DNA from 3 places in the Pseudomonas sp. GW821-FHT02A08 genome. Region 3 is predicted to be linked to each of the others. Evidence: predicted binding sites of a transcription regulator. Region 3 holds the regulator's gene; each other region holds the start of a gene.
What was found. Region 3 encodes FliA, which starts transcription of late flagellar genes. Its sites were predicted from a motif close to CTAAAGTTTNNNNNNNNNNNGCCGNTAA; they were not measured.

Region 1 (10,664 bases), on a different contig from region 3:
GGTCACCGCCGAAACCAGCCAGGCCATGGTGCTCAGTGCGCTGGAGCATGAGCCCGATGCCTACCTGACCAAGCCGTTCAACCGTTCCAGCCTGGCCCAGCGCCTGGAGCGCCTGGAGCAGCGCAAGACCTTGCTCAAGCCGATCCTGCAGGCCCTGGATCGCGGCAAGCCGATGGAGGTGCTCAACGCCTGCATCGCCCTGTGCAAGCAAGACATCCGCTATTCGCCGCTGTGCTTGCGTTATCGCGCCGATGCCTTGCGCGACCTGAATCAGAACGAAGCGCTGGAGCGCCTCTATGACGGCATCATCGCCGACCGCCCGTTGCCATGGGCGTTTGCCGGGTTGGGCAAGTTGCTGTTCAAGCGCGGTCAGGTCGGGCAGGCCAAGGGCATTTATGAAAAAGCCCTGAAAGTCTTCCCGATGATGCCGTCGCTGTATGACGGCATGGCGGATGTACTGGTCGCCGAAGGGGATACCAAGGGAGCGCAGCGCGTCCTGGAAGAGGCGATTCGCCTGTCGCCGCTGGCGGTGCGTCGCCAGGCACTGCTCGGTAAGCTGGCGATGACCAACGAGGACTTCGACACGGCGGCCAAGGCCTATCGCCAGGCAGTGAGCCAGGGCGCGCAGTCACGGTTCAAGGATGCCGAGAGCAACCTCGGCCTGGCCCACGCCTTGATCAGCAAGGGCAGCGAACGGGGCCTGGACACGCGCACCCGCCTGGAAATCAACACCACATTGAGCGCCGTGGCCAAGGAAAACCCCTCCGATCCGGGCCTGCAAATCCGCGCGCGCCTGATGAAGGCCACCAGCCTGTTGCTCAACGACGCCGAGACGGCGGACAAGCTCACCGAGCAAGCCTTGCTGCGTCTGGACGGCATGGAGCAATTCATGAGCGCCGAAGCGGCCTTGCTGGTGGCCAAGCAGCTGAAAATGCTCGGGCAGACCGAGGCCGGTACCGCGATGCTGAAAAACTGCGTGGAAATCTACGGCGACGATCCGGTGGTCATGAAGGACATCGCCAAGCAGACCGACGACCCGAGTATCCTCAACTCCGGCAACGCCGCCGCGGAGCTCAACCGTCAGGGCGTGCGCGTCTACAAGACCGGCAACCTGGTGGAAGCCCGGCAGGTATTCCGCAAAGCCCTGGCGATGCAACCGAAGAACATCAGTATCGCCCTGAACATGGCGCAGTCGTTGTTGCACGGCACCGATACCAGCGTTCCTTCGGCGGAGCTGGAAGAGTGTCGTACCTGCCTGAAAATGGTCGGCCTGATGCCCGACACCGATGCGCGCTATCCGCGTTACCAGAAGCTGAAAAGCAAGGCGCTTGGCCAATGAACGAAAACGAGCAGGCACTGGATTTCTCCACGGTGATCGCCTCTACCGTGCACGACATGAAGAACTCGCTGGCCATGCTGATGCAGGCCCACAGCCAGTGGCTGGGGCGGTTGCCGGAGTCGATGCGGCAGGCTCCGGAGCAGGGCGTGATCGACTTCGAGTTCGCCCACCTCAACGGCATGCTGGTGCAGTTGCTGGGGCTGTACAAGCTCGGGGTCAACCAGATGCCGCTGCAACCGGCCTACCATGAGCTGGACGACTTCATCGAAGCGCAACTGGCTTGCCACCAGGAGGTGTTCGCCAGTCGCGGCATCATGGCCACCTTTGAAGTGGACCCGCTGAGCCCGCTGGGTTTCTTCGACCGTGAGTTGATCGCGTCGGTATTGGCCAACTGCATCAACAACGCCATTCGCTTTGCGCGGCATGCCGTTCTGATCAGCGTCAGCGACGAAGCCGGGCAACTGGTGTTGACCATCAATGACGATGGCGAGGGGTATCCGGTGCAGATGATCGAGCGCCAGGCCGATTACGTGCAGGGCATCAATCAAAGCACTGGCAGCACCGGGCTGGGCCTGTACTTTGCCGGGCGAATTGCCGCGCTGCATCAGCGCAACGGCGTGAGTGGACGTACCGAAATCAGCAATGGCGGTCCATTGGGCGGTGGGGTGTTCCGCCTTTACCTGCCCTGACCGGCAGCATATTTATCGACGCTGCTTGAAATTCCGAACACGTGGAGCCTATTTTGTACGGTCGCCGTTCACGGCCCGCACAATAACAAGGATTGCGTCATGACGACCGTTGGCCTGAGTTCACTCGCGCAGCGATTGACGGGCATTGATGAAGTTGAATGTGTCACGCCGGATTTGAATGGCGTTCCACGGGGCAAAGTGATGACCGCCGAGGGCTTTCTCGACGGTCGACGTTTGCAGATGGCGCGGGGCGTGCTGCTGCAATGCATCATGGGCGGATATCCGCCGGCGCGGTTTTACGGCAGCGACGATGGCGACCTGGCGCTGATCCCGGACCCTGCACAAATCCACCGCTTGCCCTGGAGCAATCCACCGCGGGCCTTCGCTATTTGCGATGCGGTGGAACTGGGCACCACCACCAGTTGCGGCCTGTCGACCCGTGGTCTGCTCAAGACCGTGATTGCGCGTTACGCGGCCCGTGGCCTGGCGCCCGTGGTGGCGACCGAGCTTGAATTCTTCGTTTTTGCGCCCAACACCGACCCGACTCAGTCGTTCCAGCCGCCGCTGGGGCTGGATGGTCGCCGCGAAGACGGTCAGTCGGCGTTCAGTGTCAGCTCCAATAACGGCCTGCGGCCGTTCTTCAATGAAGTCTACGAATGCATGGCGGCCCTGGGGCTGCCTCGCGATACCTTCATGCACGAAATGGGCGTCAGCCAGTTCGAGATCAATCTGCTGCACGGTGATCCGCTGTTGCTGGCCGACCAGACGTTCCTGTTCAAGCACTTGCTCAAGGAAGTGGCCCTCAAGCACGGCCTGAGCGTGGTGTGCATGGCCAAGCCCTTGGCGCATACACCGGGCAGTTCGATGCATATCCACCAGAGCGTGGTCGAGATCGATTCGGGGCGTAACGTGTTCAGCGACGAGACGGGGCAGGAGACGGCCACCTTCCGCCACTTCATTGCCGGTCAGCAAACGTGCATGGCCGATTTCACCGCGTTGTTTGCGCCGAACGTGAACTCCTACCAGCGCTTGTGCCACCCTTACGCCTCACCGAATAATGCCTGCTGGTCCTACGATAACCGGGCGGCGGGCCTGCGCATTCCGGCCAGTTTGCCGGTCGCCCGTCGGGTCGAGAACCGCCTGCCGGGAGCCGATGCCAACCCGTATCTGGCGATTGCCGCAAGCCTGGCGGCGGGGGTGCATGGCATCGAGAAGGCATTGGAGCCGAGCGCGCCGATCCAGGGTGAGTTCGAAGTGCCGGACAATCTTTCGTTGCCGTGTACCTTGCATGCGGCACTTGAGCGTCTGAAACGTAGCCAGTTGGCCAAGGAACTGTTCGGCGCGGAATTCATCGAAGGCTACATGGCTTCGAAGACCCTGGAGCTGACCAGCTTCCATGATGAAATTACTCCCTGGGAACGGCGTGTTTTAGCAGCCCAGGCCTGACGATCCGTCGACATCCGGCTATCGTTTAGCGATAGCCGATTCTCACTGCAAGGAGCCGCTCGGAACGCCGATGCGCCAAATCTGGAAATCCTTTCGAGCGCTGTATTTCGCCTCGCTGATGATGTTGATCGGCTCGGGCCTGTTGAGTACTTACCTGGGCTTGCGCCTGGCGGCCGACCATGTCGACAGCCTGTGGGTCGGTGCGTTGATGGCCGCCAACTACTTCGGCCTGGTGCTGGGGGGCAAGATCGGTCACCGGTTGATTGCCCGGGTCGGGCATATCCGGGCCTATTCGGCTTGTGCCGGGATCGTCGGCGCGGCGGTGTTGGGCCATGGCCTGGTCGATTGGCTGCCGGCCTGGCTGTTCCTGCGGGTGATCGTCGGCCTCGGCATGATGTGCCAGTACATGGTGATCGAGAGCTGGCTGAACGAGCAGGCCGAAGCCAGGCAGCGCGGGTTGGTGTTCAGCGGTTACATGATCGCCTCCTACCTGGGGCTGGTAATGGGGCAACTGATTCTGGTCATGCATCCTGCGTTGGGGCTGGAGCTGCTGATGTTGGTCGCCCTGTGCTTCGCCTTGTGTCTGGTGCCGGTGGCCCTGACCCGACGGATCCACCCGGCGCCACTGCATCCGGCTCCGATGGAGCCACGGTTCTTTATCAAGCGCGTGCCGCAGTCATTGAGTACGGTGCTCGGGGCCGGCCTGATCGTCGGTTCGTTCTATGGTCTGGCGCCGCTGTATGCCTCGCAGCAAGGGTTATCCACGGAGCAGGTCGGTCTGTTCATGGGTAGCTGCATTTTTGCCGGGTTGCTGGTGCAGTGGCCGTTGGGCTGGTTGTCCGACCGCTACGATCGGGCTGTGTTGATCCGCAGTTTCGCTTTCAGCCTGGCCTTGGCTGCGCTGCCGCTGGCGATCATGCCGCAGGTGCCGCTGGAGGTTCTGTTTATCGCCGGTTTTATCTGTTCGCTGGTGCAGTTCTGCCTGTATCCGTTGGCGGTGGCGTTCTCCAATGACCACGTCGAAGGCGATCGCCGGGTGTCCCTGACGGCAATGTTGCTGGTGACCTACGGCGTTGGCGCGAGTATCGGGCCGCTGGTGGCCGGCGTGCTGATGAAGCTGTTCGGCAGCCAGATGCTTTATGCGTTTTTCAGTTTCTTTGCGTTGGTGCTGGTATGGCGGATTCGCCCGAAAGCGGTGACCAACCTGCATCAGGTGGAAGATGCGCCGCTGCATCACGTGGCCATGCCGGACAACATGACGAGTTCACCGCTGGTGGCCTGCCTCGACCCGCGTGTTGATGAGCAGGTGGTGCAGGATCAGATGCAAAACCCGGTGAGTACCGGGCCAGAGCCTGAGTCAGAATCTGAAACTGTCACCGAGGCTGAAACCGATCAGCCACCGCAAGACCCTGATACAGGGCGGGACCCTAACTTCAGCGAGGCCAGGCCTTAAATCCGGGGCATAAAAAAACGGGCAGTCACCGCAAGGGACTGCCCGTTTTTTGTTGAGGCGCTCTATCAGAGATCGTCTTTGTCGAACCGGCGTGCTTCGCGTTGCAACTGGTAGACGAAGCGTTCGACCTGACGCTGCACCAGCCCGCTCATGTTGTGGAAGCGAACGCCGGCGAAGGTGGTGGAGATCCTTTCTTCGAAGTGCAGGTAACGCAACTCGACCGGCGCGGTCATCTTGCCGAAGGGCAGGTCGGCGCTGAAGCGGTCGTAGACCTGACCCAGTTGCAGGCTGCCGGTGATGTCGCCGTCGAAGCGCAGTTTGCAGCCGGTAGCGGAAATGTCCAGCAACTTGCCGCTGATCAACGCCTTGAGCTTTTCGCCGTCGAGGTTGACGTTGACCAGTTGTGCCAGCTTCAGCGCGGCGCGGAATGCATTGCGGCGCTGGTGGTACACCACTTCATCGGGCAGGGAGCCGCGGTAGCAGCGGCTGCCACCGGATTCGTCGATGTTCAACCGGCCGTTGCTTTCCCAGGCAATGCGTACGCCTTCGTGGAAGCCTTCGACCCTGAACGGCTCGCCCGCCAGCAGGTAACGCTCGCCATCACGGGGAATCATTTCGTCCAGGGCAATCATGTTGCTGTCACGGTCCAGGTCCACCAGGTAGCTCTGGAAGCGCTGGCTGCGCTCGTGGAACGTGATAATCAGCGGGTCATGGCTTTCGAGCAGCTGGCGCAGGTTGCTGGAGATTTCCAAGGGCGTGGAGAGCACCTTGGGTGGCTGCGGAGCATCATCCACGGATAAGGCATTGGACACGGTTAATCAATCTCCAGACAAAATTTGACTACGGCAGGCTAGCAGTTTGCCAGTATGTTGCGCCTCTTGATAGAGCGGGGGCATTGACTGGCTCATGCCTGACTGAGCGGGCGCGGCTTGGCAAGCTTGGAGAATGTTCCGCTGGCATCGTAAAGCGCCGGGGTTTCACCGCCGGTGAGGATTTTCAGCTGGGTGGCCGTCGCAGCCTGCTGAGTGAGGATCGACTGGCCGTTGTTGGCGTTGATGGCCTGGCACTGGGCCAGGAGATCGGTCAGCACGTCACTTTGCGCCAGCAACTGCTCGCCAATGCTCGACTGGCCGGCCAGTTGCTCCAGGCCGCCACGGTTGGTCGGCAGGTTGAGGCTGGCGAGGATTTCACTGCGCTTGCGGCCATGCTGTTCGAGCAAAACGACCAACGCTTGTTTCTGCGCCAGGATGTTCTCGAGCAATGGCATGTCACGGCCATGCAAGGCGAGGGATTCGGTCTGCAGTAATTCCAGCAGTTGTTGCGCTGGAGCAAAGTCGTCGGTGATCAGTTGCAGTAAATTTGTGTCGTGCATGGCTGGCCTTGGGTTTTAAGCGTCCAAAAGCCTGGCGCCGGCGGTGGCCTAGCGCTGGGCTTCGAAGTTGAGCAGTTTGCTGGCTACACGGTTGCTGTCGACTTTATAGCTGCCATCGGCAATCGCTGCTTTCAACTCGGCCACGCGGGCGTTGTCGACGGCAGGCTGATCACGCAGCTTGTCAGTGACCTTCTGCAACTGTTGAGCCTCATCGCTGAGATGTACCGATTCCCCGCTTTTGACGGTACCGGCCTGTTCGGCCGCGGACTCCAGCGGCGCGGATTTGCCGGCCTCGGCGCTTTCCTTGCTGGCGCTGGTACGTGTACTGCCCGTCAGGGACGAGGAGCTGTTCAAACGGCTGAAATCGATGACCATGATAAAAAACCTCTGGGAATTTGGACGCTTGCCATGGTTTCGGCCATTCCCTGGAAAACTTTAGGCTCATTTATCAATGAACCTTGCGCGCGCCAGCGCTTGCCCTGCATGGAGCACAGTCTAGGGAACAGCCGCGGCAAGCGCCACATTCCGATGAACAGAGAACCTTACATGGACACTTCCACCTGCCCCGGCGCTATGACCTGCGCCTTGATGACTCGTTGGGAATTGAGGTTTTTCACCCGGATCTGTTCGCTCAGGCTGCCGTTTGACAGCGCTTCGCCCGGCATGCGCACGCTGAGGGTACCGCTGCGGGCGGTGATCACCACCTGATCGCCCTTGCGGATGACTTCGGCCTGTTCGATGTTCACCAGGGTAATCACCTGATCGGCGACCATTGGTCGGGTCAGTCGCTGCCCGATCACCTGATCCAGGGAGGTCAGGTAGCCCTGGCTGATGAGACTGATATCGCGCTCGCGCAGGACCACATCCAAAGGCTCGACAATGGCGGCGCGGCGCAGTGGCCGGGCGCTGGTCACGACATCGCGAAACAGGCGGACTTGAGCGGGTACGAAGACGGTCCAGGGAGACGCGCCCTCGCAGCGAACCTTGACCGTGACCCGTCCCAGCGGCTTGGGACTCTCGAGCGTTGCTGTCAATTCCTTGTCGCACATGGGCATGTGCATGCGCGGATCGAGCGGGTTGACCTGGATCTCGTAGCGACCTTCCGTTTGACTGGTAGCCAGATAGTCTTCTACGGTGAATTCAAGAAAGCCCTGAGTGACGCCGATAAGCATGTCAGGCAAGGTAACCGCGTCAGCAAGGGCAGGGCTGCCAGCGTTGAACAGGCAAACGGTCGCCAGCACACCGAGCCATTTGCGGTAGGGTGTGGTCAGGCGTCGAAAAAATGTCGGTTCTGTGTTCATAACGATTAAAAAAGCAAGCGCCGTGCCGTTTAGTGATGAAGGCGCGTCGCAACAACACTTGGCGTTGGTTTAGGAGTCTGGGCATGGCTGGTGTAATGGATTCGGTAAACCAGCGCACGCAACTGGTGGGGCAGAATCGCCTTGAGCTGTTGTTGTTCCGTCTCGACGGCCAGCAGCTGTACGGGATCAACGTATTCAAGGTTCGGGAGGTGTTGCAATGTCCCAAACTGACGCTGATGCCCAAGTCCAGTCCTGTCGTGTGCGGCGTGGCGAACATCCGGGGGGCGACCATTCCGATCCTTGATCTGGCGATGGCGACCGGCTCCGGCGCGTTGAAGGACAAGCACAACCCCTTCGTGATCATCACGGAGTACAACACCAAGACCCAGGGTTTCCTGGTCCGCTCGGTGGAACGCATCGTCAACATGAACTGGGAGGAGATCCACCCGCCGCCCAAGGGCACCGGGCGCGATCACTACCTGACGGCGGTGACGCGGGTCGACAATCAGTTGGTCGAAATCATCGACGTCGAGAAGGTGCTGGCGGAAGTGGCACCGACGCCGGAAGCGATTTCCGTGGGCGTGGTGGATGTCGAAACCCAGCACAAGGCGCTTTCGTTGCGCGTGCTGACGGTCGACGATTCGTCGGTGGCGCGCAAGCAGGTCACGCGTTGCCTGCAGACGGTCGGCGTCGAAGTGGTGGCGTTGAACGACGGGCGGCAAGCGCTGGACTACCTGCGCAAACTGGTCGACGAGGGCAAGAAACCGGAAGAAGAGTTCCTGATGATGATCTCCGACATCGAGATGCCGGAGATGGACGGGTACACCCTGACGGCGGAAATCCGCAACGACCCGCGCATGCAAAAGCTTCATATCATCCTGCATACTTCGTTGTCGGGGGTATTCAATCAGGCGATGGTCAAGAAGGTCGGTGCCGATGACTTCCTGGCCAAGTTCCGTCCTGATGACCTGGCATCCCGGGTAGTCGACCGGATCAAAGCAGCAGATATCAGCCAGGGGCCCGCGCCCCTGGCAGTCAACACGATTTAAGAGGCGGCATCATTGTCTACGGGTAATTTGGATTTCGAACAGTTCCGGGTATTCCTGGAAAAAGCCTGTGGCATTTTGCTCGGTGAAAACAAGCAGTACCTGGTCTCCAGCCGTCTCAACAAACTGATGGAACAGCAAGGCATCAAGTCTTTGGGAGAACTGGTTCAGCGCATGCAGACCCAGCCGCGCAGCGGTTTGCGCGAGCAGGTGGTGGATGCCATGACCACCAACGAAACCCTGTGGTTTCGTGACACCTACCCGTTTGAAGTCTTGAAGAACAAGGTACTGCCCGAAGCCATCAAGGCCAGTCCCGGCCAGCGCCTGCGCATCTGGTCGGCGGCGTGTTCGTCGGGCCAGGAACCGTATTCGCTGTCGATGTCCATCGACGAGTTCGAGCGGGTCAACATGGGTCAGTTGCGGATGGGGGTGCAGATTGTTGCCACCGACCTGTCCGGCACCATGCTGAACAACTGCAAGACCGGCGAGTACGACAGCCTGGCCATCGGCCGCGGTCTGTCGCCCGAGCGCCTGCAGCGTTATTTCGACCCGAAAGGACCGGGGCGCTGGGCGATCAAGGCACCGATCAAGAGCCGTGTGGAGTTCCGTTCATTCAACCTGCTGGACAGCTACGCGAGCCTCGGCAAATTCGACATCGTGTTCTGCCGCAACGTGTTGATCTACTTCTCCGCCGAGGTGAAGAAGGACATCCTGCTGCGTATCCACAGCACGTTGAAGCCGGGTGGTTACCTGTTCCTCGGTGCCTCCGAAGCGCTGAACGGCTTGCCGGATCATTACCAGATGGTCCAGTGCAGCCCGGGGATCATTTACCAGGCGAAATGATGCAGAAGCGGCGCGCATAAAAAACGGGAGTCCTCAGGGACTCCTTTTTTATGCGCGCCGCTTTTGCATCATGTAGGAGCTGCCGAAGGCTGCGATCTTTTGATCTTGTTTTTGATTTGTTTTTTAAGATCAAGATCAAAAGATCGCAGCCTTCGGCAGCTCCTACAGGGGACGGTGCTCGATCCAGGAGAGGGTGTGCGGAGCTCGGGAAAGCGGCAGAAAAGCGGCAGGCGGCGGAAAACCGTTGCCGCTTTTCTGGCATTGCCGCATTGCCATGGCCGGCAAAGCCCCGGTTTCCGGGCTTTTTCGAATTGGCATGGGGCTTGCTAAGTTGAACCTACGAAAAATCAGGTCACCCGAAGGTTTCCCGACATGAGCATCAGCTTCGATAAAGCGCTCGGTATCCACGAACAAGCCCTGGGCTTCCGCGCCCAGCGTGCCGAAGTCCTGGCCAACAACATTGCCAACGCCGATACCCCGAACTACAAGGCTCGGGACCTGGACTTCTCGAAAGTGCTCGCCGAGCAGAACGAGAAAACCAAAAGCGGCACCTTCGCCTTGAACATGACCAACAGCCGTCATATCGAGGCTGAAGGCCTGGGCAATGGCGACGAGTCGTTGCTGTATCGCACGCCGATGCAACCGTCGATCGACCAGAACACCGTGGACGCCCAGCTGGAACAGTCGAACTACGCGGAAAATGCGATCGGCTTCCAGGCCAGCTTCACCCTGCTCAACAGCAAATTCAAAGGGCTGGTGTCAGCCCTGCGTGGAGAGTAAGCCATGTCTCTATCCAGTGTTTTCAACATTGCCGGTAGCGGCATGAGTGCGCAGACCACGCGCTTGAACACCGTCGCTTCGAACATCGCCAACGCCGAGACCGTCTCATCGAGCATCGACCAGACCTACCGTGCGCGCCACCCGGTGTTCGCCACCATGTTCCAGGGCGGGCAGAGCGGCGGCAGCGATTCGCTATTCCAGAGCCAGGACGCCGCCGGTCAGGGCGTGCAGGTGCTGGGTGTGGTCGAAGACCAGAGCAATCTTGAAGCGCGCTACGAGCCGAACCATCCGGCGGCCGATGCCAAGGGTTACGTCTACTACCCGAACGTCAACGTGGTGGAGGAAATGGCCGACATGATTTCCGCGAGCCGCTCGTTCCAGACCAACGCCGAAAT
Region 2 (10,664 bases), on a different contig from region 3:
CAACATGAACGACACGCCGGTCAGCAGGTGTTTATAGACGCCCGTCTTCTCCTGTTTGGCCGTTGTTTTGCCAACGCTCGATGCGCTTTCCTGCTGGCCTTCGGCCAAGGCCTTTTTCAAGGTCGCCTCTGCTTGCTTGAGGGCAATGCCGGTGCCACAGCGATAGATTTTCTTGCCGGCGAAACGCTCGGTGGCGACTTCGATATCGGCCGCCAGCAGCACCACATCGGCCTCGGCAATCGCTTCTGCGCTCAACGGATTGCGCGCACCGACCGAGCCCTGGGTTTCCACCTGCAGGTCATAGCCCAGGCGCTTGGCCGCTTGCTGCAAGGCCTCGGCGGCCATGAACGTGTGAGCGACGCCCGTCGGGCACGCGGTGACGGCCACCAGTCGTGGCGTGTTCCGGACAACCGCCACCGGTTCGACGACGGCCTCTTCGGCGGCGTAAACCTGAGCCTCCCGTGCTCCACGCCGCAGCACGGATTCCACGTCCTGCAGGGCTTGGGCCGGAGTACTCTGGAACACCCGCTTGCCGACAAACCGCGACATGTCCACGGGCGCGCTGGTCACCAGCAGCACCCACTCGGCCGCGTCGAGGATGGCCGCCGACAGTTGTTTTTCGGGATGCGCGGCATCGGTGACTTCGACGCTGGTGCTCCAGCCCTGGCGCTGGGCCGCGGCATCGAGCAGCCGGGCACACAGCACACTGGTAACCATGCCGTTCGGGCAGGCCGTTACGATGGCTAACTTCATGACAAACCCTCTTATTGTTCTGTCAGGGGACGCACGCGTACACCCTGTTCGAGCTGCGCCAGTTGCGCTGCATCGCCAATGCCGAATCCGATCTGGGTCACTGCCATCGCGGCAATCGCCGTGGCGGTGCGCAAGGTCTGCTCAGGCGTATCGGCACTGAGCAAACCGTGGAGCATCCCCGCCAGCAACGAATCACCCGCACCCACCGTGCTGGCGACGTTGACCCTGGGTGGCGTGGCATGCAATGCAGAGCCGACGCTGAACCAGTTCACGCCTTCGGCACCGTGGGAGATCACTACATGCTCGATGCCTTGGGCGTGCAAACGCTCCGCCGCTATGGATTGGGCGCTGACTGACACGACCTCGCAGTCCAGCACCTCGGCCAGCTCTTCAGTGTTGGGCTTGATCAGCCACGGGCCCGCTTTCAGCGCTGCACGCAACGCCTCGCCGCTGGTGTCGAGGGCGACGTTCAGCCCCAGGTTCTTCAAGCGCAAGATCAACGCCTGCAACCATTGCGCACTGACGCCCAACGGCAAGCTTCCGGCGACAACCACCGCATCGTGCCCCGGGGCAATCTGCTCCAGTCGATCGATCAAGGCCTGCTGCGCCGCTTCGCTGACCTGCGGCCCCGGCCCGTTGATGTCGGTGATGCACCCGTCGCTTTCCGCCAGTTTGATATTGCTGCGGGTCTCGCCCGGAACACGGATGAAGGCATCGACAAAACCGCGTTTGGCGAACAAAGTTTCGAACGCTTGCAGGTTGTCTTCGCCGAGAAAGCCACTGACGGTCAGCTGATGCCCCAGGTCCGCCAGCACTTGCGCCACGTTCACGCCTTTGCCGGCTGCGTGGGTGTGCATCACATCGCTGCGGTTGACCTGGCCGGCTTCAAGGCGCGGCAACTGGACGGTCAGGTCCAGCGCCGGGTTGAGGGTCAGGGTGAGAATCCGAGCCATTACAGGGCCTCCACTAATGCACGCACTTCGTTGGCGCTGCCCACGGCCAGGGCCTGACGGGCAAGGGTTTGAGTCTGAGTGAAGCCCAGCTCGCGAATCCGCGCCTTGACCTCGGCAATGCTGCGCGCCCCGACGCTGAGTTCATCCACCCCGAGGCCGACCAGCACCGGCACCGCCAGCGGGTCGGCCGCGAGCTCACCGCACACACCGACCCATTTGCCATGAGCATGGGCCGCGCGCACGGTGATGTCGATCAGTTGCAGCACCGCCGGATGCAAGCCATCGGCCTGGGCCGACAGCGTCGGATGACCACGGTCGATGGCCAGGGTGTATTGGGTCAGGTCGTTGGTACCGACGCTGAAAAAGTCGACCTCCTGGGCCAGCACCGGCGCCAGCAACGCCGCCGACGGCACTTCGATCATGATTCCCAGTTGCAGGTCGGCGACCGGGATTTCCTGGCGCAGGCGTTCGGTCATGTCACGGGCCTGGCGCCACTCGTCGACGCTGCCCACCATCGGGAACATGATCCGCAGCGGCCGGTTGTCGGCAGCCCGCAGCAAGGCGCGCAGTTGCGCTTCCATGATCTGCGGGCGCTGCAAGGTCAGGCGAATGCCGCGCACGCCGAGGAAGGGATTTTCTTCCTTCGCAATCGGCCAGTACGGCAGCGGTTTGTCGCCACCGACATCGAGGGTGCGCACCACCAGCGGCCGACCGGCCAGACCATCGAGGACGCGGCGGTACTCGACTTCCTGGGTCGCCTCATCAGGTGCTTGCGGATGGGCCATGAAAATCAGTTCGGTGCGCAACAGGCCAATGCCTTCGGCACCCTGCTCCACCGCGCCGGTCACGCCGGCGCTTTCACCAATGTTGGCGAACACTTCGACGGCGTGGCCATCGGTGGTCAGCGCGGATTCATGGCGCCGCTCAGCAGCCGCCTTCAAGCGTTGCTCGCGGGTATCGCGTTCGGCCGTGGCGCGTTGCAAGGTCGCCGCGTCAGCGTCCACATGCAGGCGACCACGCTGACCATCGAGCAGCAACGGCGTACCCGGCGCCAGCAGCAAAACACCGGCACCGGCGCCGACCAGTGCCGGGATGCCCAGGGCCCGGGCGACAATCGCACTGTGTGCCGTAGCACCTCCCCGGGCGGTGAGAATCCCCGCCACGCGAGCGGGGTCGAGACGCGCGACGTCGGACGGGCCGACCTCGTCCATCACCAGAATGTACGGTTGATCCGGTTCACTCGGTGTTTCGATGCCGCTGAGTTGCATCAGCACCCGACGTCCGATGTCACGCAAGTCGGCCGCACGCTCGGCGAGCAAGGCATCCTGCAACGCTTCCTGCTGCCGGGCCGCTGCTTCAATCACGGCCATCCACGCCGCCTCGGCGCTTTCGCCCTGCTTGAGGCGCGTATCGACCTCATCGGTGAGTTCCGGGTCGTCGAGCATCTCCTGGTGGGTGATGAAGATTTCGCGGATGGCTTTGCTCTTGCTGCGCTCGATCAGGCCCTGGATGTCACTGCGTACCTGCGCCAGGGCGTGCTGGAGACGCTCGCGCTCGATGCCGGCGGACTCGCCGCGCAACGGGTAATCGATGGTTTGCAGCACTTGAATATGCGCCGGGCCGATGGCGATCCCCGGGGCGGCTGCAATCGCCTGAGTCACGCTGCCTGACACCGGGGCGAGGACCACTTCGGCCATATCGGCAACGACTTCGCGCGCCTGGCTGACCGGCGGCAGCGGTTCGACTTCCTCGCCGAGGCCTTCTTCGATGGCGGCCAACAAGGCAGGCAATGCATCGGCCGCGATGCCCGGTTCGGCGATGATTTCCAGGACCTGCCCACGACGGGCGCCGAGGCTGAGCAACTTGCTCAAGCTCTTTACCGACACGGCGCTGTCGTGACCATCGACGATGCGCACGCGGATGTCGCCCTCAAAACTCTTTGCCAGTTGCGCGAGGATTTTCGCCGGGCGCGCATGCAAACCGTGGGCGTTGGCCAACGCAATTCGCGCGCTGGGCCAGTCGGCGGGCACTTCACCACCGAGCACTTCGAGAACCTTGCGGCTGCTGGTGGCGCGCCCCAACTCATGGCCACGCCCTTCGATCAACAACGCGCACAGGCGTTCGAGCAAGGCTTGATGGGCCTCACCGAGGCTGGCCAGGCAGAACAGTCCATTGAGCGGCTGGCCGAGATAACGCAGGGGTTTGTCCGGGGTGACGAAGGCCAGGCCCGGACGCTTCACCGTTTGCTCGCTGTGTAGCCACCACAGGCCATCGCCCAGGGGCAGTGCTTCAACCTGCTGCAGCACGGCGGAGAAACCGTTGCTCACGCAGTCGGCCTGCCGCAGCAAACGAGCACCGCGCCAGACCAGTTCTTCGAAATCTTCGGCCGCCACACCGAGGCCGATCATCTGCGCATCCAGCGCCAGCTCCTGCGGTGCGCCTTGCAGCAACTTCAGCAAGGCTTCGGCGGACCCGGCGCGACGCAGGGCCTGGCCCAGGTCAGTCTCGCCGAGCGCGCGGGTGAGCAATTGCAACAGGCGCAGATGCTCATCGGATTTGGCGGCGATACCGATCGCCAGGTAAACGATATGACCATCGCCCCAGTCCACACCTTCAGGGAACTGCATCAGACGCACACCGGTGGTGAACACCAGGTCGCGGGTTTCGGGCGTACCGTGGGGGATGGCAATACCTTGACCGAGAAAGGTCGAGCCCTGGGCTTCCCGCGCCTGCAAACCGGCGAGATACCCCTCGGCAACCAGGCCGTCGGCGACCAGATGCCGGGCCAGCAATTGCAGCGCTGCGCACTTGTCCACAGCCGACTGGCCCATGGAAATCTGCTCTACAGTGAGCTCGAGCATGCTTTCTCCTTTTTGGCGCCTTGGGGCACCAGGTATTGTTTTGAATGAGTCAGCTTAGGCGCTTGGTCATCGCTTTTGGCGGTTTCACGGCAGAACCGGCCAAAGGCACCTAAAACGTAGAAAATACGCCTGCTGAAACGTTTAATCTAGATCGATTGGCACGTTACTCGATATTGGCCCATCCTTGAAGCCCAACTTGTCGGATGCGTTGCGACAATGGTCGCCTGCCTTAATCGGTTAGGATTGACGAAAATGTCGAGGCAATCTCGAAAAAACAAGGAAACAGCGGGTTGAAACTCAGCGATATCGCCCAGTTGGCCGGTGTGTCCGTCACCACCGCCAGCTATGTCATCAATGGCAAGGCCGAACAACAGCGCATCAGTAGCGCTACCGTCGAACGCGTGCGCGCGGTCGTCGAACAACATGGCTTCACGCCTAACCCACAGGCTGCCGGTTTGCGCAGCCGGCACACCCGCACATTGGGGTTCATTCTGCCGGATCTGGAAAACCCCAGTTACGCGCGAATCGCCAAATTGCTGGAGCAAGGTGCGCGGGCCCGGGGTTATCAGTTACTGATCGCCAGTTCCGACGATGCACCAGACAGCGAACGGCAATTGCTGCAACTGTTCCGCGCCCGGCGCTGCGACGCACTGATCGTTGCCAGCTGCCTGCCGGCCGGCGACGACAGCTATCGCCAGTTACAGGCCAAGGGCATTCCGATCATCGCCATCGACCGGGTCATGGAACCCGAGCATTTCTGTTCGGTGATCAGTGACGACCGCGAAGCCAGTCTGCAACTGACCCGCAGTCTGCTCGATCCGTTGCCCAAACAGATCGCGCTGATCGGCGCCCGCCCGGAGCTGAGCATCAGCCAGGAACGTTGCGCCGGCTTCAAGGAGGCGCTCGCCGGGTTCAGCGGCGAGGTGCTGATCGAAGAAGGCGAGTCCTTCAGCCGTGAGTGCGGCAAACAACTGATGGAAGAGTTGCTGCAGCGCCTGGGCCATTTGCCCGATGCCCTGGTGACCACATCCTACGTGCTGCTTCAGGGCGTGTTCGATGCGCTGCACGACTTCCCGCTGAAAAACCGCCCGCTGCGCCTCGGCACATTCGGCGACACCCAGTTGCTGGACTTCCTGCCGCTGCCGGTCAACGCCATGGCCCAGCAACACCAGTTGATCGCCGACAAGGCCCTCGCGCTGGCCCTGGCAGCCATCGAGCAGTCGGATTACCGGCCCGGCGTGCAAGCCATCGCGCGCACGTTCAAGCAGCGTATTCGCCAGGACTGAACCGTGGAGCTGATCGACACCCACACCCATCTGGATTTTCCGGACTTCGACGCCGACCGTCAGGCGCTGCTGGCCGAAAGCCGCGCCCTCGGGGTGCGGCGGATCGTGGTGCTGGGGGTTTATCAGGCCAATTGGCAGCGGGTCTGGGAGCTGGTGCGAAGTGATCCCGACCTGCACGCCGCGTTCGGACTGCACCCGGTGTACCTGGACGATCATCGCCCGCAACACCTGAGCGAACTCGGCGATTGGCTGACCCGCCTGGCCGACCATCGGCAACTGTGTGCGGTGGGCGAAATCGGCCTGGACTACTTCATCGAATCCCTCGATCGCGAGCGCCAACAGGCGTTGTTCGAGGCGCAATTGCAACTGGCGGCTGACTTCAATCTTCCGGCATTGATCCATGTGCGGCGTAGCCATGCGGCGGTGATTGCCACGCTCAAACGGTTTCGCCTGAAACGCGCCGGGATCATCCACGCCTTCGCCGGCAGCAAGGAGGAGGCGCGGGAATACATCAAGCTCGGTTTCAAACTCGGCCTTGGCGGCGCCGCGACCTGGCCTCAAGCACTGCGCATGCACCGCGTGCTCGCCGAGCTGCCACTGGATTCTGTGGTGCTGGAAACCGACTCGCCGGACATGGCGCCCGCCATGTTCCCCGGCCAACGCAACAGCCCGGCACACTTGCCGGCGATCTGCGCGGCACTGGCGCAATGGATGGCAATCAGCCCGGAACGACTGGCGGCTGCCAGCACCGCCAACAGCTGCGAAGTGTTCGGCTGGTAATCAGTCAGCGTGAGCCCTGGCAGCCTCCAGGATCAGCGTCAGGTGCTGACGTCGGCGGAAGTAACGAACCACCGCGAAGTACACGAACAAGACGATCAGCGAAGCATTCAGCTGTTCGATGACACTGAGCATTCCCACCCACTCCATCACCAGCGCCACGAGCAAGGCCGTGCAGACCATCACCCGCAGGCTGGCGCGCAACAGCGAAAAAGAGTCGAGAGACTTGAAGCGCTTGATCTGTTCCGGACAACGTAACTGAACATGTTTCCGGCAGTGGGCACAGGCAAACGCTTCATTGATCGCAATGGCGTTGAGTTGCCAGGGTTGAAGCAGCAACGTGCGCTGACAATGCGCACAGCGTCCCTGGACTCCTGTTGTTGCAGCAGACATGACCAAGCTCCTCCATGGCGGTAAACCGCGTTAATCTTCCTTGATTGAACTCCAAATGCCAGCGCACGAAGAGAATCAGGAGGACTCCCACCTGGAAAGGGAAAAAGTATTACAAAATCTTCCGACAGCACATCAAAACTGTGGGAGCGGGCTTGCCCGCGAAAGCGATCGTTCAGTCACATTAATGTTGGATGTGCCGCAGTCTTCGCGGGCAAGCCCGCTCCCACAGGGTCCCGAGAAGAATTTCAGACCCGGAATGCACTGATCAACTGCTTCAACTCCACGACCTGGGCCGACAACGCCCGGCTGGCATCTTCGGTCTGATGCGCACCTTCAGCGGTACGCTCGCCGGCGCGATTGATCTCGACGATGTTCTGGTCGATGTCGTGGGCCACGGCGGTTTGCTGCTCCACGGCGGCGGCAATCTGCTGGTTCTGGTCGACGATCATGCCGACCGCACCCAGGATGTTTTCCAGCGCCCGCTGGACCTTCTCCGACTGCCCCACCGTGCCGCTGGCCATTTCATGGCTGGTGCCCATGGCCTTGACTGCTGCGCCGACACCACCATGGAGCCTGGCGATCATCTGCTCGATTTCTTCGGTCGATTGCTGGGTTCGTTTGGCCAGGGTCCGGACTTCGTCGGCTACCACGGCGAAACCACGCCCCTGCTCACCGGCCCGTGCGGCCTCGATAGCGGCATTGAGCGCCAGCAGGTTGGTCTGCTCGGCGATGCTCTTGATCACTTCGAGCACGCGGCTGATGGACTGGCTGTCGCTGGCCAGTTGGTTGATCACCAGTACCGATTGATCGATCTCGCTGGCCAGTGCGGCAATGCTGCCTTGCTGCGACTCCACCAGGCCGCGTCCATTGATGGTCTCATCGTTGACGCTGTGGGCACTGCTCACCGCCGCGGCGGCACTGCGCGCCACTTCCTGGGAAGTGGCCGACATCTGGTTCATCGCCGTGGCCACTTGTTCGATCTGTGTGCGCTGCCCGGCGACGGCCTGGTTGCTTTGCGCGGAAACGTTTTCCACTTGCCCGGCCTGACGCTCGACTTCGCTGACGGTCTGCCCCACCCGCTCGATCAGGTCATGGATTTTTTTCACCGTGCCGTTGAATACCTCGCCCAGCTCACCCAACTCATCGCGGCTGTGGGCGCTGAAGGTCACGGTCATGTCCCCGGCCGCCACCTTGTCCATCACCCCACCCAGGCGTTTGAGGGTGGTGCGGGTCGAGGCATAGAAACCGCCGTAGAGGTAGAAGATCAGTACAAACACCACAGACAACGCCACGGCCTGCATGATCATGTGTGTACGATTCTGGTCCAGGCGTTGCTGCAACTGTGGGCCGAGATACTTCAGGGTTGCTTCATTGAGTTGGTAGGTCTGGTCCATCAGGGCAGTGACCTGATCGTAAAAACCCTGCCACGGCGCATCCAGAGTGTCGGCCATGACCACTTGTTCTTCGAACAGCTCGCTGGCCTTCTTCAACGACGCCCGGCTGCTATCGGCCTGTGCGGCCAGGGTTTCGCGTACGGCTTTGCTGGAACCCAAGGCATCCTGCAACTTCAGGCCATACTCGGCCTGGAGCTTTTCAATCTGCGCCAGCAATTCATCGAAACGGGTACTCGAAGCCGAATTGATGAACCCCTGCCCCAACGAATAAGACCCCATTGCCCGACCTTCGCCCAGGATCTGGGTGACCCGCGGCGTGACGAGGGTGACGAGCTCGCTCAACTGACGCATGTCGCTCTGGTTGTCGCGACTGAGGCCGGACTGGCTGGTGATGAGCTGGCTGAAAATCTGCGCGCTGCCCACCAGTTTGCCGATCAAGGCACTTTTGCTTTGCAGGGAGTTCTCCGTTTGCTGGGCCTGGAACGCGGCGATCATTTCATCGCGTTTGCCATCAAACACCGCGACCTGCTCCGGGTCGCTGGTCATCGCGGTCAGCCCTTGCAGGCGCGTCAGAATATTCTGCTCGAGGGTGCTGATCTTCGATTCGACATTGCCGGCCTTGCCGGATTGGCCGAGGCTGACATTGATCTGCACCAGGTTGTTCAGGGTTTCCAGATCACGCCGCAGCATCAGGCTGCTGCCCAACAGGTCGAGACTTTGCAGTTCGATGCGTGTGCCCTGGAATTCGCGATAGGAGTCACGCACCAGATAGAAGTTGGTCACCAGCATCGGCACCAGGAACAGTACGCTGATCAGGCTGAACTTCATGCCGAAGCTCAGGCGGTTCATCAGTGCGACAGCGGGATAGAGCAAGCTCTTCACTGGATGTCTCCCTTCAATTTCTTATTTTTTTTATTGGCGGGCGCAGACAGACGGCAGATAGCCACTATTCGACGCTATCTCTGTATAACTTAAATCGGCAGGAAGTTTTGTAACTTAAGGTTAACGACAGGGCGAAGCACTTCGGACTAGTGATCGCCCCGTGGCGAGGGAGCCTGCTCCGGCGGCCCCGTTAATGCAGGACTGTCCACAACGCAAACCCGGCATACCAGAGCACCGCCGCACGCAGCAGCAGCGCCCAGATGCGGTCCAGATTGTTGATGCCTTCCGCGCCGGTCACCGGCGCCGGAATTTCACCGGCCACCAGCCCGACTCTCACTATCAATTGCGCGGCGCTGATGTTCCAGTTCAGCAGCTCATGCAGCATGACCCGACTGACCGCAACAAAATTGCCGACCAACGCCAAACTCGCCGCCAGCAGACGCACCGGCAACCAGTCGAAGGCGTGACGCAGTTGCCCGGCGCGCTCGACCAGCGCAGGGGTTTTCCCGTGTTCTTCGGCCAGCGCCAGCAGTCGATAACTCAGTGCCGCGACCGGCCCCAACAGGAAGTACCAGAAAATCACCGCGAAAAAGCTATGGTAGGCCTCCCACAGCAAATGCCCTTCGACCTGCTCGAGCAACTGCTCGCCACTGTCCGCACAGATATCCAGATCGCGCTTGGCGACATGGGCCGCCGCTTGCAGGTCCTCCCGACGCCAGGCATCGCGGAACGGTCCGAGATCGCCCAGCAGATCACCGCGCCCCAAGCTGTAGATCACCACCAGCAAATGGATCGGCAACGCCAGCAACCCGTAGGCCACCGGCTCGATGACGACCAGCAGCAACCCCAGCAACGCCACCGGCAACAACACCATTACCGCCAACACCAGCCATGGCCGGTTTGAAAGTCGCGGGCTGGCCTCAAGCTTGTTCAGCTCGTGTGTCCAGCCATTGTCACGCTGGACCCGATGACGCAGGGCCGAGAACTTCTCGATCCACACCGCCAACAGCAACACCAGAAAACTCATCGTCCTTCCTCTTGTGCCAGGGCGGCACGATAGCGTGCCCAGTCGAACGCCGGCCCTGGATCGGTTTTGCGCCCCGGTGCAATGTCGCTGTGCCCGCAGATGCGCTCTGTGGTGATTGCCGTGAACGCCTGCTGCAACTGGCGGGTCAGGGCTGTCAACGCGATGTATTGAGCGTCGGTGAACGGCAGATCATCCGTGCCTTCGAGCTCGATGCCCACGGAAAAATCGTTACAGGTTTCCCGCCCCTGGAAACACGAGACGCCGGCGTGCCAGGCGCGCTCAAGACAAGAGACAAACTGAGTGACGGTGCCGTCACGTTCAATCAGAAAGTGCGCAGA
Region 3 (10,664 bases):
CCCTCCTGCTCGGCCGCCAGGATCACCTTGCCGCCCCGGGCCTTGCCCGAGGCTTCGCGTTCTTCCGGCGATTCGATGCCGTGATCGACCGCGTTGCGCACCAAGTGGACCAGCGGGTCGGCCAGGGCCTCGACGAGGTTCTTGTCGAGGTCGGTTTCTTCGCCGACCAGTTCCAGGTTGATCTCTTTCTTGAGCTGGCGAGCCAGGTCGCGAACCAGGCGCGGGAAGCGCCCGAAGACTTTCTTGATCGGTTGCATCCGGGTCTTCATGACCGCGGTTTGCAGATCGGCGGTGACCACGTCGAGGTTCGACACGGCCTTGGACATGGCTTCGTCGCCGCTGTTGAGGCCCAGGCGGACCAGGCGGTTACGCACCAGCACCAACTCGCCGACCATGTTCATGATCTCGTCGAGACGCGCGGTGTCGACACGCACGGTGGTCTCGGCTTCGCTCGCCGGTTTTTCCGCAGGAGGCGCGGCCGGTGCGCGGGCAGCAGCCGGTGCAGCAGCGGCTGCCGGGGTCGGCGCTTCGGCTTTTGGCTCCGGTGCCCTGGCCACAGGTTTCGGCGCCGCAGCCTTGGCTGCCGGTGCCGCAACGGAAGCGTTCGAACCGTTGGCCACCGTCGCGGTGCCGACTTCGCTGAACTTGCCTTTGCCGTGCAATTCGTCGAGCAGCGCTTCGAACTCGTGATCGGAAATCAGATCGCTGCCGGCCGCCACCGCGCTGGGTGCCGCGGGTGCTGGCACAGAAGCAATGGCCGACTCCAGCGCCTCGACAGCAAAGTTACCCTTGCCGTGCAGCTGGTCGAGCAGCGCTTCGAATTCGTCGTCAGTAATATCGGAACTGTCGCCTGCGGATTTCGGGGCTTCTGGCGCAGCCGGTGCCGGGACCACCGCGTCAACGGCGAACTGGCCTTTACCATGCAGTTGATCGAGCAACGACTCGAACTCGGCATCGGTGATTTCATCGCTGCCAGCGGCATTGCTGGCCGGCGCTGGAGCAACCACCGGGGCCTCGGCCTGGGCCTTGACGGCGTTCAGTGAGTCCAGCAGTTGTTCAAATTCGGTGTCGGTGATGTCATCGGAACCGGTTTCGGCCACTGGCTCTTCAATGACCTCGGCGACGGGCGCAGAAGCCACCTCGTCGGCCGATTGCGGCTCGGCCAGACGGGCCAGCGCCGCGAGCAGTTGCGGTGTCGCGGCCGTGATCGGGCTGCGTTCGCGGACTTCGCTGAACATGCTGTTCACCGCGTCCAGCGCTTCGAGAACCACGTCCATCAGTTCCGAGTCGACGCGACGCTCACCCTTGCGCAGGATGTCGAACACGTTCTCGGCGATGTGGCAGCACTCCACCAGCTCGTTGAGCTGGAGGAAGCCGGCGCCCCCTTTTACAGTGTGAAAACCGCGAAAAATTGCATTGAGCAGATCCGCATCATCCGGACGGCTTTCCAGCTCGACCAGTTGCTCGGACAGTTGCTCTAGAATCTCGCCGGCCTCAACCAGGAAATCCTGAAGGATCTCTTCATCGGCGCCGAAGCTCATTAAGGGGGTGCTCCTACAGGTCTAAAAACCCAAAAAACCTAAAATTCTAAAACTCTAAAATCCCAGGCTGGATAACAAATCGTCCACATCGTCCTGACCGGACACAACGTCTTCTCTTTTATCGGCATGAATCTGCGGACCTTCACCCTGAGAGAGATGTTTTTGTGGATCTTTTTCAGCAAGCATCGCTTCACGGTCATGTTCGATGCCCGCAAAGCGGTCCACCTGGCTGGCCATCAGCACGAGCTTGAGCAGGTTGCTTTCAACTTCGGTGACCAACTGGGTCACACGCTTGATCACCTGGCCTGTGAGGTCCTGGTAATCCTGGGCGAGCAGGATGTCGTTGAGGTTGCCCGACACCGCGCGATTGTCCGTGCCGCTGCGCGTCAGGAACCCGTCGACCCGCCGGGCCAGTTCACGAAACTCTTCGGCGCCGACTTCGCGACGCATGAAACGCCCCCAGTCCGCGCTCAACACCTTGGCTTCATCGGCCAGGCCATTGACCAGCGGCGTGGCACTTTCCACCAGATCCATGGTGCGATTGGCCGCAGCCTCGGTCAGCTTGACCACATACCCCAGGCGCTCGGTGGCGTCGGTGATCTGCGACACTTCTTCGGCTTGCGGCATGTGCGGGTCAATCTGGAAATTGACGATCGCGCTATGCAGTTCGCGAGTGAGCTTGCCCACTTCCTGATACAGGCCACGGTCACGGGTCTGGTTGAGCTCATGGATCAATTGCACCGCGTCGCCGAACTTGCCTTTTTCAAGGCTCTCAACCAATTCGACGGCGTGTTTTTTCAGGGTCGACTCAAAGTCGCCCAATGAAGTTTCGTTATTGCCCATAGCTCCCCCGTGGCGCATTCATCAACCGATGCGTTCGAAAATCTTCTCGATTTTTTCTTTCAACGCCTGGGCCGTGAAGGGTTTGACCACATAGCCGTTAACGCCGGCCTGGGCCGCTTCGATGATTTGCTCGCGCTTGGCTTCAGCGGTCACCATCAGCACCGGCAGGTGCTTGAGCTTTTCATCGGCACGCACGTGGCGCAGCAGATCGATACCGGTCATGCCAGGCATGTTCCAGTCCGTTACCAGAAAGTCGATGCTTCCGCTGTTGAGCACCGGAATGGCGGTAGTGCCATCGTCGGCCTCGACGGTGTTGGTGAACCCAAGGTCACGCAGCAGGTTCTTGATGATCCGCCGCATCGTTGAGAAGTCATCAACGATGAGGATTTTCATGTTCTTGTCCAATTCGACCTCCAAGCAGTCTTAAACGCGTCCAGCACCTGGACGCGCCATTTCAATCAATCCGGCAAAGCACTCAATGACTGTCTGGAGCACAACAGATCGAGACCGGTGCAGTTCAACACCACACCAGCCTCGTTCGCAGTGTCCCCACACTGCCTTCAGCGCGCTCGCCACTCCCCCAAACGCCCCCGCAAACGGGCCGCGCACTGGCTGTGTAACTGGCTGACCCGCGATTCGCTGACCCCCAGGACCTCACCGATTTCCTTGAGGTTCAACTCTTCGTCGTAGTACAGCGCCAACACCAGTCGCTCACGCTCCGGCAAATTGGCAATCGCATCCGCCAGCGCAGCCTGGAAGCGTTCATCTTCCAGGTCGCGTGACGGCTCAATATGAGCACTCGCGCCATCCTCGTGCAGCCCTTCGTGTTCGCCGTCCTGCAACAGGTCGTCGAAACTGAACAGCCGGCTGCCCAGGGTGTCGTTCAAAATCCCGTAGTAATCATCGAGACTCAATTGGAGTTCGGCCGCAACTTCGTGATCTTTAGCGTCTCGGCCGGTTTTAGCTTCAATCGAGCGAATGGCATCGCTGACCATGCGCGTGTTGCGATGGACCGAACGTGGTGCCCAGTCCCCCTTGCGCACCTCATCGAGCATGGCGCCGCGGATTCGTATGCCCGCGTACGTTTCGAAACTGGCGCCTTTGCTGGCGTCATATTTGGTCGACACTTCAAGCAGGCCGATCATCCCGGCCTGGATCAGGTCTTCGACCTGGACACTGGCCGGCAAACGCGCCAGCAAGTGGTAGGCAATGCGTTTAACCAGCGGCGCGTAACGCTCGATCAGCTCGTACTGCGCATCGCGTGCCGACTTCTTGTAGAGGTTGTAGCCGCTGGCTGTCATAGAACAGGTCCTGCTGTCTGCTGCACGAGCCGCTCGACGAAAAACTCCAGGTGCCCGCGCGGGTTGGCAGGCAGCGGCCAGGTATCGACCTTCTGCGCGATGGCCTTGAACGCCAGCGAGCACTTGGAACGCGGGAAGGCCTCGTAGACCGCGCGCTGCTTCTGCACGGCCTTGCGCACGCTTTCGTCGTAGGGCACCGCGCCGACGTATTGTAGGGCGACATCGAGGAAGCGATCCGTGACCTTGGTCAACTTGGCGAACAGGTTGCGTCCTTCCTGCGGGCTCTGGGCCATGTTGGCCAGGACGCGGAAGCGGTTCATGCCGTAGTCGCGGTTCAGCAACTTGATCAAGGCGTAGGCGTCGGTAATCGAGGTCGGCTCGTCGCACACCACCAGCAGCACTTCCTGGGCTGCGCGAACGAAACTGACTACCGAGTCACCAATGCCCGCGGCGGTGTCGATCACCAATACGTCGAGGTTGTCGCCGATATCACTGAAGGCCTGGATCAGGCCGGCGTGTTGCGCGGGGCTCAGATGCACCATGCTCTGAGTGCCGGATGCGGCCGGAACGATACGGATGCCGCCGGGGCCCTGCAGCAATACATCGCGCAGTTCGCAGCGGCCTTCGATCACGTCGGCCAGGGTACGTTTGGGTGTCAGGCCCAGCAGAACGTCGACGTTCGCCAGTCCAAGGTCCGCGTCCAACAGCATGACGCGCCGGCCAAGCTCGGCCAAAGCCAGGGACAAGTTCACTGACACATTAGTTTTCCCGACGCCACCTTTGCCGCCGGTCACCGCGATCACCTGTACGGGATGCATGCTGCCCATGTTATTTCTTTACCTTGTCTTGCATAGACGGAGGCCACATTACTGGCTGCGCGTTCACAAACGGAACAATGCATGGCAGACCATCGATGTAGGTACAAAAACTGTTCATTAATACCTCAGCCAACCTGCTTGGTCGGGCTGTGGTAGATGTCAGCGAACATGTCAGCCATGGCTTCTTCGCTGGGTTCTTCCTGCATTTGCACGCTCACGGCGCGGCTGACCAATTGATGACGGCGCGGCAGATGCAAATCATCCGGGATCCGCGGGCCATCGGTCAGGTAAGCCACCGGCAGTTCATGACTGATGGCAAGACTCAACACCTCACCCAGACTTGCCGTTTCATCCAGTTTAGTCAGGATGCAGCCTGCGAGCCCACAACGCTTGTAACTGTGATAAGCGGCCGTTAGAACCTGTTTCTGGCTGGTGGTTGCCAGGACCAGATAATTTTTCGAGCGGATGCCACGACCGGCCAGGCTTTCGAGCTGCATGCGCAGGGCCGGATCGCTGGCCTGCAGGCCGGCGGTATCGATCAGCACCACGCGCTTGCGCAGCAATGGCTCCAGCGCCTGCACCAGGGACTGGCCCGGATCGACGTGGGTCACCGGCACATTGAGAATGCGCCCCAGGGTCTTGAGTTGTTCCTGGGCACCGATGCGGAAGCTGTCCATGCTCACCAGCGCAATGTTCTGCGCGCCGTACTTGAGCACGTAGCGGGCGGCCAGCTTGGCCAGGGTGGTGGTCTTGCCCATGCCGGCAGGGCCGACCATGGCAATCACACCGCCCTCTTCCAGCGGCTCGACTTGCGGCGTAACGATCATGCGCGCCAGGTACGCCAGCAACATGCGCCAGGCCTGACGAGGCTCTTCGATTTCGCTGATCATCGCCAGCAGGTCGCGCGACAGCGGGCCGCTCAGGCCGATGCGTTGCAGGCGACGCCAGAGGTTGGCCTGGTCGGGACGGCTGCCTTGCAGCTGATTCCAGGCCAGGGAGCCGAGTTGGACTTCCATGAGTTCGCGCAGGCTGTTGAGTTCGAAACGCATTGAGTCGAACGCACGTGGATCCACGCCACCGGACGCTGGCGCAGCGGCTGGCGCGGGGCGACGGGGTTCGGCGCAGGTCGGTTCGATCAGCGGCTCGGCGGCGGTCAACGGCAAGCCGGCGAACAACTGGCGATTGGTTGCATTGTCGCTCTCGCCATCGCCACGCAGGCTCAACTCGGCCTGGGCGGTGACGATCCGCGACTGAGTCTTGCGCAGCTCGTCTTCGAGCTCCATGTTCGGAACCCGCGGCGCCAGCGCCGACAGCTTGTAATCCAGCGCAGCCGTCAGTTCGACACCCCCGGCGATCCGGCGGTTGCCAATGATGGCGGCATCAGCGCCCAGCTCATCGCGAACCAGCTTCATGGCCTGACGCATATCGGCGGCGAAAAAACGCTTAACTTGCATAAACCACTACCTCAGCCGTTGGGCCCTACTGTCGCAACGATGGTCACTTGCTTGTTGTCAGGAATTTCCTGGTAAGCCAACACGTGCAAACCCGGGACTGCGAGCCGGCCGAATCGCGAGAGCATCGCGCGAACCGGACCGGCCACCAGCAGAATCACCGGCTGACCTTGCATCTCCTGACGCTGCGCCGCGTCGATCAACGAACGTTGCAGTTTCTCGGCCATGCTTGGCTCCAGCAGAACGCCCTCTTCCGAGCCTTGTCCTGCCTTTTGCAGACTATTGAGCAATATCTGTTCCAACCTTGGCTCCAGCGTGATGACTGGCAGCTCCGACTCAGTGCCTACAATGCTTTGGACGATTGCGCGGGATACGCCAACCCGCACGGCAGCCACCAGCGCGGCGGTATCTTGACTCTTGGCGGCATTGTTGGCGATCGCCTCGGCAATGCTGCGGATATCGCGCACAGGCACTTGTTCGGCCAACAGCGCTTGCAGCACCTTGAGCAGTTGCGACAGCGAAACCACACCCGGCACCAGCTCCTCGGCCAGTTTTGGCGAGCTTTTGGCCAGCAATTGCATGAGTTGCTGTACTTCTTCGTGACCGATCAGTTCACTGGAATGCTTGTAGAGTATCTGGTTCAGGTGGGTAGCCACTACTGTACTGGCATCCACCACCGTATAACCGAGGGATTGCGCCTGGGCGCGCTGGCTGATTTCGATCCAGACCGCCTCCAGGCCGAAAGCCGGATCTTTGGCGGTAATGCCGTTGAGCGTGCCGTAGACCTGCCCCGGGTTGATCGCCAACTCGCGATCCGGGTAGATCTCCGCTTCGGCCAGGATCACCCCCATGAGGGTCAGGCGATAGGCACTTGGCGCCAGGTCGAGGTTGTCGCGAATATGCACCGTGGGCATCAGGAAGCCCAGATCCTGGGACAGCTTCTTGCGCACGCCCTTGATCCGCGCCAGCAACTGGCCGCCCTGGTTACGATCCACCAATGGAATCAGGCGATAACCCACTTCCAGGCCGATCATGTCGATCGGTGTCACGTCATCCCAGCCAAGCTCCTTGGTTTCCTGGGCGCGGGCCGGCGACGGTAGCAACTCCTGCTGGCGCTTGACCTCTTGCAGAGCCTGCACCTTGGCGACGTTCTGCTTTTTCCAGAACAGGTAAGCGCCACCGGCCGCCAGGGCCGCCATGCTCAGGAACGAGAAGTGCGGCATGCCGGGCACCAGGCCCATGACCGCCATCAAACCGGCTGCCACCGCCAGCGCCTTGGGCGAGGCGAACATCTGGCGATTGATTTGCTTGCCCATGTCTTCCGAACCGGACGCACGGGTCACCATGATCGCCGCTGCTGTCGATAACAACAGTGATGGCAATTGCGCCACCAAACCGTCACCGATGGTCAACAGCGCATACACCTTGCCGGCGTCGCCGAAGGTCATGCCGTGCTGGAAGATGCCGACCGCCATGCCGCCGATCAGGTTGATGAACAGGATCAACAGGCCGGCGATGGCGTCGCCACGGACAAATTTGCTGGCACCGTCCATGGAACCGTAGAACTCGGCTTCCTGAGCCACTTCCGAGCGACGGGCCTTGGCCTGGGCCTGATCGATCAGGCCGGCGTTAAGGTCGGCGTCGATCGCCATTTGCTTGCCGGGCATCGCATCGAGGGTGAATCGCGCGCTCACCTCGGAAATCCGCCCAGCCCCCTTGGTCACCACGACGAAGTTGATGATCATCAAGATCGCGAAGACCACGATACCGACCACATAGTTACCGCCGATCACCACCTCACCGAAGGCCTGGATCACCTTGCCGGCGGCGGCATGGCCATCCTGGCCGTGAAGCATCACCACCCGCGTGGAGGCCACGTTCAACGCCAGGCGCAACAGCGTCGCCACCAGCAAAATGGTCGGGAACACCGCGAAATCCAACGGCCGCAAAGCGTAGACGCACACCAGCAGCACGACGATGGACAGGGCAATGTTGAAGGTGAAGAACACGTCCAGCAGGAACGGCGGCACCGGCAACATCATCATCGCCAGCATGACCAGCAGCAACAGCGGCACGCCCAGATTGCCTCGACTGAGGTCGGCAACGTTTGTGCGGGCACTGTTGATTAACTGAGAGCGATCCACCGGTTTTCCCCGTTCCTTTAAAGCAAACTTTTGACGCCTGAAGCGGGCGCAGGGCGGCTATTGCAAGAAGCTTTCCAACTTTTGCAAAGGGGCGAAACAGAGGGTTTTCGCAGGCCGCGATCTCTAGATGTTGAGCCCGCCTACCTAATAGTCGGTTAATGCACCCCCTCCAACATCGCGTTCCAGGCTCCAAATTGACAAAACCTTGAACAAGGAGGAAAGCAACGATGCCGAAGGCTAAAACCACGGAATACACCAACACTGCCAAGTGGCTGCACTGGGGAATGGCACTTGTCTGGATGGGCAGTTGGGCGCTGGGGATCCTGGCCACGCACTGGCGTGATGAACTGAACCCCAACCACGAACTCACTTTCTTGCACAAGGCATTGGCTAGCACCCTGCTTTTCATGATTGTCGTGCGAGTTGCCTGGCGACTGAAGAATCCGCCTCCAGCGCTGCCAGACCACATGAGCGGACTGATGAAACAAGGCGCGATGATTGGTCACATCTTGCTTTACGCCATTGTGCTGATTGCCTTACCCCTTTCAGGCTGGTACTGGAGCTCGGTTGCAGACAAACCGATTCTTGTGGCGGGACTGTTTCTTTTACCGCCACTGGTTGCCCCTGATCCCGACCTCTACGACCTGGCCAAATACATTCATACCTGGACATCGTGGTGCTGTGGCGCACTGGTCGGCGGGCATCTGCTGGTGGCAGTAAAACACCACTGTATCGACAAGGACGACGTCCTCGCCGGAATGTTACTCAAAATCAGGCGCTGAGCTGAAAAGGCCAGCGCAGGCCAGTGCGGCTTGCGCAGAACCCTGTGGGAGCGGGCTTGCCCGCGAAGGGGGCATCAGCGACAGCGCGAAACTCAAGAATCCCGGCGCAAATCCGGCGGAATCGGCAAATCATCCTTGAGCGGATCAGGCCGCTTGCCCTTACCCGCCCGATACTGTCGAATCTGATAAACGTAAGCCAACACCTGAGCCACCGCGAGATACAGCCCGCCAGGAATTTCCTGCTCAAGCTCGGTGGAGTAGTAGATCGAGCGCGCCAGCGCTGGCGACTCCAGCAGCAAAATCTCGTTGGCCGCCGCGATCTCGCGGATCTTCAGGGCCAGGAAGTCGCTACCCTTGGCCAGCAATACCGGCGCATTGCCCTTTTCCGGGTCGTACTTGAGGGCCACGGCGTAGTGGGTCGGGTTGGTGATGACCACGTCGGCCTCGGGAATGGCGGCCATCATCCGGCGTTGGGACATCTCGCGTTGCAGCTGCCGGATCCGCTGCTTGACCTCCGGCCGCCCCTCCTGGTCCTTATGTTCGTCACGCACTTCCTGCTTGGTCATGAGCAGTTTCTTGTGGCTTTCCCAGAGCTGAACCGGCACATCCACCGCCGCGATCAGGATCAGCCCGCAAGCCATCCACAACGTGCTCCAGCCCACCACTTGCAGGCTGTGAATGATCGCCATGTCCAGGGGCTCATGGGCGATGCGCAGCAGGTCATCGATGTCCGACGACAACACCGCCAGCGCCACGAACAGGATGATGATGAACTTGGCCAGAGCCTTGAGCAGTTCGACCAGCGACTTGGTGGAGAACATGCGTTTGAGGCCGGGACCGGGGTTCAAGCGACTGAACTTGGGCGCCATGGAACCCGCCGCGAACAGCCAGCCGCCCAGGGAAATCGGGCCGATGATGGCGGCCAGTACCAGCGCAATCATCACAGGCTGGATCGACCACAGGGCAATTTGCCCCGAGCGCATCAGGTAGGTGGACATGGAGCGCTGATCCAGGATCACTTCCCGCGGCAGCGAGAAGTTGATGCGCATCAGCTCCATCATGTCCTGCGCCATGGCGCCGCCAAAAATCAGCAGCGCCGAGGCACCGACCAGCATGACCGCCAGGGTGTTGAGTTCCTTGGAACGCGCGATCTCACCCTTTTCACGGGAGTCCCGCTTGCGCTTCTCCGTGGGATCTTCTGTTTTGTCCTGACCGCTTTCGCTCTCGGCCATGGCTCAGCTCGCCCGTGCCATTTCGCGTAACAACTGCAAGGCCTCGGTGGCCAGCGGTTGATACTGGTTGAGAATGTCCGCCAATCCGACCCAGACGATGAACAACCCAAGCACCAGGGTCAGCGGGAAGCCGATGGAGAAAATGTTCAGTTGCGGCGCTGCCCGGGTCATGACACCAAAGGCGATGTTGACCACCAGCAGCGCGGTGATCGCCGGCAGTACCAGCAACAACGCCGAACCCAGCACCCAGCCGAGCTTACCGGCCAGTTCCCAGTAGTGATTGACCATCAGGCCTCCCCCCACCGGCAGCGTGGTGAAGCTCTCGGTGAGGATCTCGAACACCACCAGATGACCGTTCATGGACAGGAACAGCAGCGTCACCAGCATGGTGAAAAACTGCCCGATCACCGCCGTCGATACACCGTTGGTCGGGTCGACCATGGAGGCGAAGCCCATGCCCATCTGGATGGCGACGATTTGCCCGGCCACCACAAAGGCCTGGAAGAACAGTTGCAAGGAAAACCCCATCACCGCACCGATGAGAATCTGCTC

Region 1: a site for FliA is predicted at 6,711-6,738, ahead of flgM (flagellar biosynthesis anti-sigma factor FlgM). Genes of this name have one in related genera too.
Region 2: a site for FliA is predicted at 9,391-9,418, ahead of AC07W4_RS16095 (methyl-accepting chemotaxis protein). Genes of this name have one in related genera too.

What each region holds. Positions count from the first base shown of each region.
Region 1 covers NZ_JBWKWD010000051.1:2,288-12,951, reverse strand. The annotation lists gene AC07W4_RS25610 (tetratricopeptide repeat-containing response regulator) at 1-1,339, shown strand, start outside; gene AC07W4_RS25605 (sensor histidine kinase) at 1,336-2,028, shown strand; gene AC07W4_RS25600 (glutamine synthetase family protein) at 2,230-3,474, shown strand; gene AC07W4_RS25595 (MFS transporter) at 3,545-4,927, shown strand; gene AC07W4_RS25590 (flagellar brake protein) at 4,993-5,739, opposite strand; gene AC07W4_RS25585 (flagella synthesis protein FlgN) at 5,832-6,299, opposite strand; gene flgM (flagellar biosynthesis anti-sigma factor FlgM) at 6,348-6,674, opposite strand; gene flgA (flagellar basal body P-ring formation chaperone FlgA) at 6,842-7,600, opposite strand; gene AC07W4_RS25570 (chemotaxis protein CheV) at 7,684-8,649, shown strand; gene cheR (protein-glutamate O-methyltransferase CheR) at 8,662-9,489, shown strand; gene flgB (flagellar basal body rod protein FlgB) at 9,862-10,269, shown strand; gene flgC (flagellar basal body rod protein FlgC) at 10,273-10,664, shown strand, end outside.
Region 2 covers NZ_JBWKWD010000021.1:11,860-22,523, forward strand. The annotation lists gene AC07W4_RS16065 (PTS fructose-like transporter subunit IIB) at 1-753, opposite strand, end outside; gene pfkB (1-phosphofructokinase) at 765-1,706, opposite strand; gene ptsP (phosphoenolpyruvate--protein phosphotransferase) at 1,706-4,567, opposite strand; gene cra (catabolite repressor/activator) at 4,858-5,853, shown strand; gene AC07W4_RS16085 (TatD family hydrolase) at 5,857-6,633, shown strand; gene AC07W4_RS16090 (hypothetical protein) at 6,634-7,023, opposite strand; gene AC07W4_RS16095 (methyl-accepting chemotaxis protein) at 7,269-9,299, opposite strand; gene ampE (regulatory signaling modulator protein AmpE) at 9,490-10,326, opposite strand; gene ampD (1,6-anhydro-N-acetylmuramyl-L-alanine amidase AmpD) at 10,323-10,664, opposite strand, start outside.
Region 3 covers NZ_JBWKWD010000017.1:54,242-64,905, forward strand. The annotation lists gene AC07W4_RS14155 (chemotaxis protein CheA) at 1-1,541, opposite strand, end outside; gene AC07W4_RS14160 (protein phosphatase CheZ) at 1,596-2,384, opposite strand; gene AC07W4_RS14165 (chemotaxis response regulator CheY) at 2,406-2,777, opposite strand; gene fliA (RNA polymerase sigma factor FliA) at 2,945-3,685, opposite strand; gene fleN (flagellar synthesis regulator FleN) at 3,682-4,512, opposite strand; gene flhF (flagellar biosynthesis GTPase FlhF) at 4,629-5,957, opposite strand; gene flhA (flagellar biosynthesis protein FlhA) at 5,969-8,098, opposite strand; gene AC07W4_RS14190 (cytochrome b) at 8,326-8,880, shown strand; gene flhB (flagellar biosynthesis protein FlhB) at 8,973-10,112, opposite strand; gene fliR (flagellar biosynthetic protein FliR) at 10,116-10,664, opposite strand, start outside.